Regions from separate parts of the Clostridium sp. CM037 genome, predicted to be linked through region 1. Evidence: predicted binding sites of a transcription regulator. Region 1 holds the regulator's gene; the other holds the start of a gene.
What was found. The regulator LexA, encoded in region 1, represses DNA repair genes until DNA is damaged. The targets are predictions, from matches to a motif close to CNAACANNTGTTNG.
Positions count from the first base shown of each region.

Region 1 (5,155 bases):
TACTATTAAAGGCTGTTCTAGTTCTACTGTTGTTGCTTATACTGCTGATTTATCATTGCTATTAAAGTTCTTAAAAATGTACAAAGGTCTAGTCTCTTCAGAAAATGCTCTACCTCTTGAGACCATTATAATTAGTGACCTAACTTTAGATACATTAAGAACTCTTACATTGCGGGATTTATATGCCTATATCTCCTATCTTGGGAAATATAGGGCTAATGGTAACTACGCTAAAGCAAGAAAAATTGCATCTATAAAGTCCCTATTCAAGTATTTAACCACTAAGGCTAAAGTGCTAACTATAGACCCGACAATAGATTTAGAGTCACCAAAACTTGGTAAAAGAAGTCCTGTTTTTTTAACATTAAGTGAAAGTAAGGCACTACTCGACGCTACAAGCTCTAGAGATAAGCATTCTATTCGCGACCATAGTATTATTACATTATTCTTAAATTGTGGTATCAGGCTGTCAGAACTTTGTAGTATAAATATATCCGATTTTAAAGATGATACATTATCTATTATTGGGAAAGGAAATAAAGAACGAACCATTTATTTGAATAAAGCTTCATTGAAATCAATTTATAAATATTTGCCTATTAGAAATACGAACATAGATAAAATTCATTCTGAAGATAAGGATGCCCTTTTTATAAGTGGTAAATATGGAAGAATTAATAAACGCACTGTGGAGAGAATTGTAAAAAAATATATAGGTAATGCTGGACTTAATAAAGATAAGTATACTCCTCATAAATTAAGACATACCTCCGCTACCCTTATGTATAAATATGGAAATGTAGACATTAGAAGTCTACAAGAAATATTAGGCCATGAAAATATATCTACCACCCAAATATATACTCATGTAGATAATGATAAATTAAGAAATGCGGTTAAGTCAAACCCACTTTCTGATGAATAAAAAAAAGTATATATTACTATTAATGCATTCACTTCGCTAAGAACTACTAATTTTTTTTAATTAATCTGCTAAAAAATATAAACTCACTGTCGCTCAAACATATATTTTTCTTAACGCATATTTATTGAAAATAAAATAAGAAATTCTAAAGATTGTTCAAATGCATTATACGTAATATATACTTTTTTTGCGCATAAAAAATATGCAATAGATTTTAACTATTTCTCTATTTACTTTTAATACTTATATTTTTTTTAGTCTTATAAGTCCAGGAAATTCTTCTTGAAGTAATCCTGAGTTATCATCTTCATTTTCAAGTAGCTCTTTTGCCCCGTCTATGTCATCTATAAATTCCCAAACCTCATTGTTTTCAGGTATGAACTCATCTTTATGTAGTTTTAAAAATTCATCGCTGGCTACCACTGAGTCATAATCTTCAAGTTTTGGTAGTTCATCATCTTCATTTTCATCATTATCTACTTCTTCCGATAAATTAATTTCAGAGCTGTCATAAAGAACTTCTTCTACCTCTTCAATCTCATTATCCTCAAAAACTTCATCAATTTTTATAGCTTTTACATCGTAACCTTCCATTTCTAAACATTTACCGCAATTATTACATTTTTTATTTGAATTTAATTCGCAGACTTCACATTCTCCACAACTATTACAAATTTTCTTATTATTAAATATACAATTTTTAGTCATACAACACCCCGATCTATTTATTTCGAATACTTTCATAATAGACTATTATAGCAAATATATTTTCAACAATCAAACACTAACACTCTTTAAATGATGACTTATGTATTCTCACATAATAATATACAATTTTTCACTTGTACTAATTCCTATAAAACAGAACGTAAGTTTGATGTTTTTACATTTATATGGTATAATTATACTATGAATGGGAGGCGTTTACATGTTAATTGAAAAAAAAGATAAACAAAGTGAAATATATAACTTTATAAAGAAACAGGTTCAATTAAAAGGATATCCACCTTCAGTCAGAGAAATATGTGATGGCGTAGGATTAAGATCTACCTCGACTGTTCATGGGCATTTAGCAAGATTAGAAAAAAAGGGATATATCCGTAGAGACCCTACCAAGCCTCGTGCAATTGAATTAATAAAGGATTCTGTCATAAGAAAAGAACTTATAGATATCCCTATTATAGGGAAGATCACTGCTGGCAAACCAATACTTGCAGTTGAAAATGTTGAGGATACATTTACACTTCCTTTAAATTTCACTAAAACCAATAATGAACTATTTATGCTTAAAGTTTCTGGTAGCAGCATGATTGAAGCAGGAATATTGGATAAAGACCTTGCTATAATTGAGAAAATCAATACCGCTAAAAATGGCGATATAGTTGTAGCTCTTATTGATAATGAAGCAACTATTAAAAGATTTTTCAAGGAAAAAGATCATATAAGGCTTCAGCCAGAAAATTCAACTATGTCCCCTATCATAGTTGATGACTGTGCAATTTTAGGCGTACTTGTTGGTGTTTACAGAAAGTATTAAAGATTCACTTTTAAAGATTTTATGGAACAAAAAAATCCTGCAATGAATATATCAATTGCAGGATTTTTTTATTCTATTACTAAGTCATAAATATTTACTTTCTAGTTCAAATAACTCTTGAAAGTGCTATTAGTATTCCAATTTTAGCATGATCAAACGTTAATCCACCCTGTAAATATGCTATATAAGGCTCTCTTATTGGAGCGTCTGCAGATAATTCTATAGATGCTCCCTGAATAAATGCACCTGCTGCCATTATAACCTTATCTTCATATCCTGGCATGTCCCACGGCTCGCATTGAACAAAAGAATCAATGGGTGACCCCTCTTGTATACCCCTACAGAAATTAATTAACTTTTCCTTATCATTAAATTTAATTGCTTGAATTATATCACTTCTTTTATCAGTATACTTAGGAAGAACTTCAAAACCTGCAAGTTCCATAATTCTTGCACAGAAAATAGCGCCCTTCAATGCTTCCATAGCTATATGTGGTGCTATGAATAGTCCTTGATATAAAGAACGCATAACTCCAAACGTAGAACCACATTCCCCTCCTATTCCAGGAGTTGTTAGTCTGTAAGACGCTTGTCGTACATATTCTTCTTTACCTGCAATATATCCACCTGTAGGTGCAATTCCACCACCAATATTTTTTATGAGTGATCCAGCAACTATATCTGCTCCTCCATCTGTAGGCTCCGTAACATCAATAAATTCACCATAACAATTATCTACAAAACAAATCACCTTTGGATTTATAGCTTTTGCAGCTTTTATAATATCATCTATTTCAGAAATTAATAATGCTTTTCTCCAGCCATATCCAGTAGATCTTTGAATATGAATTAGCTTTATTGACTTATCTTCAATTAATGTCTTTTTCATTAGATCAATATCAACTTTAGAGTTATCGTTTAATTCTAATTGTTTATATTTTACACCATAATCTTTTAATGAGCCTATATCCTCCTTAGCATTTATACCTATTATATTAAGAAGTGTATCATAAGGTGTTCCGCATACCGACATCATGGTATCATTAGGTCTTAAATTACCAAATAAGGCTGCTCCAATTGCATGTGTTCCATTTACGAAATGCGGCCGAACAAGTGCACTCTCACAATTGAAAATTCTTGCATATACTTTATCTAATGAATCTCTCCCAATATCGCCATAACCGTATCCAGATGAATTTGTAAAATGACATTCGCTAATTCGTTCATCTTGTAGTGCTGTCAAAACTTTAAGTTGATTAAACTCTCTTATTTCATCAAGAATTTTAAACTCCTCTTGTACATCTTGTATTGCTATATCATAAAGTTCTAGCGTTTTTGAACTTATTTTATACTTCTTTTGAAGGTATTCTTTTGTTATATCTATCATGATTCCAGGTCCCCTTTGTATTATGTATTTATTTTAAATGCCTTAATAATAGTAACATAAATAATACCGATGTAGAATAGTTTTATTTATATATCACTTATATTCGTAGGCCTTTAATTGTCTCTTTCTATACTATTGTATCACTGCAGATGATGATTTAACTTCTTCAATAATTTCTTCAACAGTTTCCTCTAATTCTTCACCCACTTTTTTATATTCAATTTCAAATTTTTCATTTTGATTTTTCATAAAGTACATTAACGCATAATAAGTAGGCTTAAATTTATCCTTTAGATTAAATTCAGTTTCATTAAATAGTTTAAATAAGGAGTTGTATTGTCTTTTAGCCATTAGAAATATTAAATATTCATTAATACACCTATTATCTTTATCTGTATTATTAGCTATTTTTAAAAATAAATGAGCTTTTTGTAAGGATTCTTCTATTAGATCATTACAAAGTAAGGTTTCCGATAAGATATAAATGGTGTTAAAATCATTTTCTTTTTTTTCACTTTTGTTAATTAGTTCCTCTTTATTGCACCAGCTTTCAAAAAAATCCACAAGCCATTTCACCTGCTGTTTTTCTTTTTCTCCCCCAAATCTCATCATGTACCATATGTTAAAAAATCGTTCGTTTATTTGGTACATATAATTTTTCTTATTTACAGGTATTTTATTTATTACTCCATTCTTTTCTAATTGATTTAGCTGAGCGGATACTTCTTTGCTTTGCATTCTTATTTTGTCTGCTATTTCTTTTGTGGTTATGGCATCAAAGCGTAAAGCTATAACATCAACAATTTCCTGTTGCACTGGAGATAACCTATCCATTGTGTGTTTATAAAGAGGTGTTTCTCTATCTATTAATATATCTAGTATTTTGAATATGGGTTCGTTGTCAATATTTAAAATATCAAAAAGTAATACCATTATTCTTGGCACCCCACCTGTTAACCGCCTTAAAGCTTCTATTTTTCCACTGTTACTTTTAACTATCTCATTTATACCATTCTTATTAAAAATTTCACCTAACTTTTCGAAAAATTCCGCAGTTTCTTCTGAATTTAACCCTTCTAATTTTATCAGCTTAAAGAAATTATAGAAGGGCTTCTTATAATCAACCGTAAATTGTAAAACTTCTGAAGATGCTCCTATAATTCGAATTTCAGCAGAAGTTAAGAGAATTTCTCTAAGTTTTTGCTGCTCATAGATTTTAAACTTCTTTAGAATATCTTCAATGTTATCTATTAAAAGTATTAATTTTTTATTTTGTTCTTTAAGTTTTTTCTCAAGTATTTTAAAG
Region 1 covers NZ_CM143650.1:2,337,322-2,342,476, forward strand. Annotated here, with positions in the region: gene ACWJKP_RS11410 (tyrosine recombinase XerC) at 1-925, shown strand, start outside; gene ACWJKP_RS11415 (hypothetical protein) at 1,169-1,633, opposite strand; gene lexA (transcriptional repressor LexA) at 1,854-2,462, shown strand; gene ACWJKP_RS11425 (methionine gamma-lyase family protein) at 2,569-3,849, opposite strand; gene ACWJKP_RS11430 (ATP-binding protein) at 3,982-5,155, opposite strand, start outside.

Region 2 (5,155 bases), 380 kb from region 1:
ATTGCAACGTAAGCTAAAAATAGGGTATAATAGAGCAGCAAGAATTATTGAACAAATGGAGGAACGAGGGATTATATCAGGTAGAAATGGAAGCAAACCTAGGGAAATATTATTAAGTGATAGTGAATTAAAGGAACAATAAAAAAAATGTAAGAATAATTGTAAATACCCTTGTTTAATTTGCAAATCACATTTACAATAATTTATGGGTACAAATGTAGCAAGATAAAAATAATTAGCTATTATTTACATAAAGAGTCAAACAAGTAGTATGATATTTGGTAAATAGGAGTTACTCAGGTTGATAAACAAGGAGGATGACTGGTGGAAAAATTAAAAGTTGGAGTTATAAATTTAGGCTGTGATAAAAATAGAATTGATAGTGAGATTGTAATAAGCAGTTTAAGTGGGAAATATGATATGACAAATGATCCTAAACTAGCAGATATAATTTTAGTGAATACTTGTGGATTCATAGAATCGTCAAAACAAGAATCAATAGACACTATTCTAGAAATGTCAGAATACAAAAAGAAATATAATTGCACAGTATTGATTGCGACGGGTTGCCTTACTCAGCGTTATGGGGCGGATCTGATTGAATTGATGCCAGAACTTGATATAATCCTCGGTGTTAATGATTATGACAAGTTACTAAGTAGTATAGAAGAGGTTCTTTTAAAAAATATTAAAGTACAACATTGCACTTATAGTGATGATAATATTAATGAAGGACAAAGAGTATTAACTACAGAAACATACTCTGCTTATATTAGAATTTCCGAGGGCTGTGATAATGCTTGTGCATATTGCGCAATACCCAATATTAGAGGAAAATATAGAAGCAGAAAAATGGAGAACATAATACAAGAGGCTAAGGATTTAAGTGAACATGGTTGCAAGGAAATTATTTTAGTTGCTCAAGATACCACTAGATACGGGATAGATTTATATGGTGAAAAAAACCTACATAAGTTAATAAGAAAAATTTCTCAAATAAGTGGGATTGAATGGATTAGAGTACTTTACTGTTATGCAGAAGAAATGACGGATGATATTATTAATGAAATTTCTTTAAATGATAAAGTTTGCAAATATGTAGATATACCAATTCAACATATAAGCGATGATCTTCTTAAATCCATGAAAAGGAAAGGAAGAAAAAATATCATAACAGAAAACATAAATAAGATGAGGAAGGGTATTAAGGGATTAACCCTTAGAACTACATTAATCGTTGGATTTCCAGGAGAAACGGAAGAAAATTTTGAAGAATTGAAACAGTTTATTAATGAAATTAAATTTGATAAATTGGGAGTGTTCAAGTACTCAATGGAAGATGGTACTGTAGCTGCAGAGATGAAAAATCAAATTCCAGAAGAAATAAAGGAAAAACGTGAAGAAGAATTAATGATTGTGCAACAAAATATATCAAAAGTGATAAATAGTAAAAAAATAGGAAAGATTTACAAAGTTTTAGTAGAAGGATTTAATGGTAAAACTTATTTTGGTAGAAGTTATGAAATGGCACCAGAAGTTGATGGAACTATTTTCTTTGAATCTGACAAAGCTTATAATAAGGGAGAATTCGTAACAGTAAGTGTTACCAAAGCGTTAGAATATGATTTAATAGGAGTTGTGTGCTATGAATCTTGCAAATAAACTTACAATGATTCGAATTTTTTTAGTACCTATATTTTTAGTATTTATGGCGGTTAAAGGAATACCTTATGGAAGAGAACTGGCTACAATTGTTTTTATAGTAGCATCTCTCACTGATAAGTTGGATGGCTATGTAGCTAGAAGCAGAAATCAAATAACTAATTTCGGAAAATTCATGGATCCTCTAGCAGATAAACTTTTAGTAACTGCTGCACTTGTTTCATTAGTGGAGCTTCAGATTGTGTCTAGTTGGGTAGCTATGATTATAATTGCTAGAGAATTTGCAGTTTCAGGACTTCGAACAATAGCTGCTTCAGAGGGAAAAGTAATTGCGGCTAGTAAATGGGGGAAACTTAAAACCGTTATTCAAATAGTAGCTATAATTACAGCATTGATAAATTTATCTTACGCAAATACAATATTAAATGCGTTAACCAATATTTTCATGGCTGCCGCAGTAATTATTACAATAATATCTGGTGTTGACTATTTTGTAAAAAACAAAGGTACAATTAGAGTCGATAAGTGATTAAATTATTAGAGTTTGTTAATAATACAAATAAAAGGATTTCTTTAGTAAATGAAAATGGCAGATATTGCTTTGTATGTTGACCATATAAAATAAATGGTGTATACTTAAGTTCAGAACAAACGTTCGTCGAAAAAGGATGGTGAACCCGCAGGGGAAATTTATGAATAATGAAAAATTAAAAGCGCTAGAAGTAGCTATGGGTCAAATAGAAAAACAATTCGGAAAAGGTTCTGTAATGAAACTTGGAGAAAATAGTAAGTTAAATATAGAGGCTATTTCCACTGGTTGTTTAGGACTTGACATAGGTCTAGGCATAGGTGGTGTACCTAGAGGAAGAATAATAGAAGTTTTTGGACCAGAATCTTCAGGTAAAACTACAGTTGCACTTCATATAGTTGCAGAAGCTCAAAAAAATGGTGGTACAGCTGCATTTATAGATGCAGAGAATGCTTTAGACCCTGAATATGCTAAAGCACTAGGAATAGATATAGAAAATTTAATAGTATCACAACCAGATACTGGTGAACAGGCGTTAGAGATTACAGAGGCTTTAGTTCGCTCTGGGGCTATAGATGTTATCGTCGTGGATTCGGTAGCAGCTTTGGTGCCTAAAGCTGAAATTGAAGGCGAAATGGGAGACTCCCATGTAGGACTCCAAGCAAGACTTATGTCGCAAGCTTTAAGAAAACTTGCGGGTTCTATAAATAAATCCCAATGTGTTCTTGTATTTATAAATCAATTAAGAGAAAAAGTAGGAGTAATGTTTGGTAACCCAGAAGTAACCCCTGGTGGTAGAGCATTGAAATTTTATGCATCTGTTAGACTAGATATTAGAAAAATAGATACAATTAAACAAGGCGATGAATTTATGGGTAATCGAACAAGAATAAAAATAGTTAAAAACAAAGTAGCTCCTCCATTTAAGAAAACTGAATTTGATATTATGTATGGTCACGGCATATCTCGAGAGGGAGATGTTCTAGATATAGGAGTTGTAGAAGAGATTGTACAAAAAAGTGGAGCATGGTTCTCATATGGAGATATACGACTTGGACAGGGAAGAGAAAATTCAAAACAATATTTTAAAGAAAACCCTTTGGTTATGTTAGAGATAGAAAACAAAATTAGAGCAAAACATAACCTACCATTATACAAGAACGCAGAGACTAGTAAAAAAGAAGTTAGCAAAAAAGAAGCAAGTAAAAAAGAAGCATAAAAGCAAGTTTTTACTTGCTTTTTTTCTTTAACTTATAATTAAGGAATATTATTATGGTATCAGGCATATGCATTCTATGATGCAATATGCTAAAGTTTATCATAACTACTATATAATAGTAATAATAAAGACTTATTTAAACGTTAAAATCTTGACATTAACTGAAAAGTAATATAAAATAAATACAAATACTGGTTTAGTATATTAAAATTGTTACCAATTAAATATAGCACCTTTTCTAGCTTTCATATTTACTCTTAAATAGATTTGAAATAAGCAAAGGAGGTGTTGATAATCAATGGATACTAAAAGTCAAACAATGCTCATAGTAGTTTGTGCTATTTTGGTTGTTGTTTTAGCATGTATTTTTGTTATAATTTATATTAGAAAAAATATATCTCAAGCAAATATTTTCAAGGCCGAAAAAGAAGCTAAAAAAATTATTGATGAAAGTGTAAAAGATGCTGAATCAAAAAAGAAAGAGGCTATTTTAGAAGCCAAAGAAGAAGTTCACAGACTTAGAACTGATTTAGAAAAAGAATCAAGAGAAAGACGTAATGAAGTTCAAAGGTTAGAAAGAAGAAATATCCAAAGAGAAGAATCATTAGATAAAAAAAGTGATGTGCTGGAGAGAAAAGAAGAAAATCTTAATAAAAAACAACAAGAAAGTGAAATGCTAGAAGCAAGTGTACAAGATTTATACACAAAGCAAAGAGGAGAATTAGAAAGATTATCAGGGTTGACATCTGATGAGGCAAAACAAGTTTTATTAGATGAAATTAGAAAAGAAATTAAACATGATGCTGCAATTATGATTAAAGAAATTGAAACTAAGGCAAAAGAAGAAGCTGATAAAAAAGCAAGAGAAATTATTACTTATGCTATTCAAAGATGTGCAGCCGATCATGTAGCAGAAACAACAGTTCATGTGGTTTCGCTTCCTAATGATGAGATGAAAGGAAGAATAATAGGTAGAGAGGGTAGAAATATTCGAACTCTAGAAACGCTTACAGGTGTAGATTTAATAATAGATGATACACCTGAAGCAGTAATTCTTTCAGCATTTGATCCTATAAGGCGTGAAGTTGCTAGAATAGCACTTGAGAAGCTAATAGTGGATGGAAGAATTCATCCTGCTAGAATTGAGGAAATGGTAGAAAAAGCTAAAAAAGAAGTTGATAGTGACATAAAAGAAGAAGGAGAACAAGCAACTTTTGAAACAGGAGTGCATGGACTTCATTCGGAAATTATCAGGCTGCTTGGAAGGCTTAAATACAGAACCAGTTATGGTCAAAATGTATTAAAGCATTCTATAGAAGTTTCATATTTAGCTGGACTTATGGCATCTGAACTTGGAATTGACCCAACACTCGCTAAAAGATGCGGTCTACTTCATGATATAGGTAAAGCTGTAGACCATGAAGTTGAAGGTCCACATGCGCTTATAGGTTCAGAAATAGCTAAGAAACACCATGAGTCCTCTATTGTAGTAAATGCTATTGCAGCGCATCACGGTGACGTTGAGTTAGAATCCCTTGAAGCAATACTAGTTCAAGCGGCAGATGCTATATCAGCGGCAAGACCAGGTGCAAGAAGAGAAACTTTAGAAGCTTATATTAAAAGATTGGAAAAATTAGAAGAAATTGCAAATTCTTATGAAGGTGTAGAAAAGTCATATGCTATTCAAGCTGGAAGAGAAGTTAGAATTATGATTAAACCAGAAATAATTGATGATGCAGGTGCTG
Region 2 covers NZ_CM143650.1:1,956,797-1,961,951, forward strand. Annotated here, with positions in the region: gene ACWJKP_RS09555 (FtsK/SpoIIIE family DNA translocase) at 1-142, shown strand, start outside; gene rimO (30S ribosomal protein S12 methylthiotransferase RimO) at 325-1,662, shown strand; gene pgsA (CDP-diacylglycerol--glycerol-3-phosphate 3-phosphatidyltransferase) at 1,646-2,191, shown strand; gene recA (recombinase RecA) at 2,355-3,410, shown strand; gene rny (ribonuclease Y) at 3,709-5,155, shown strand, end outside.
Region 2: the regulator LexA is predicted to act here: its motif matches at 2,307-2,320, upstream of recA (recombinase RecA).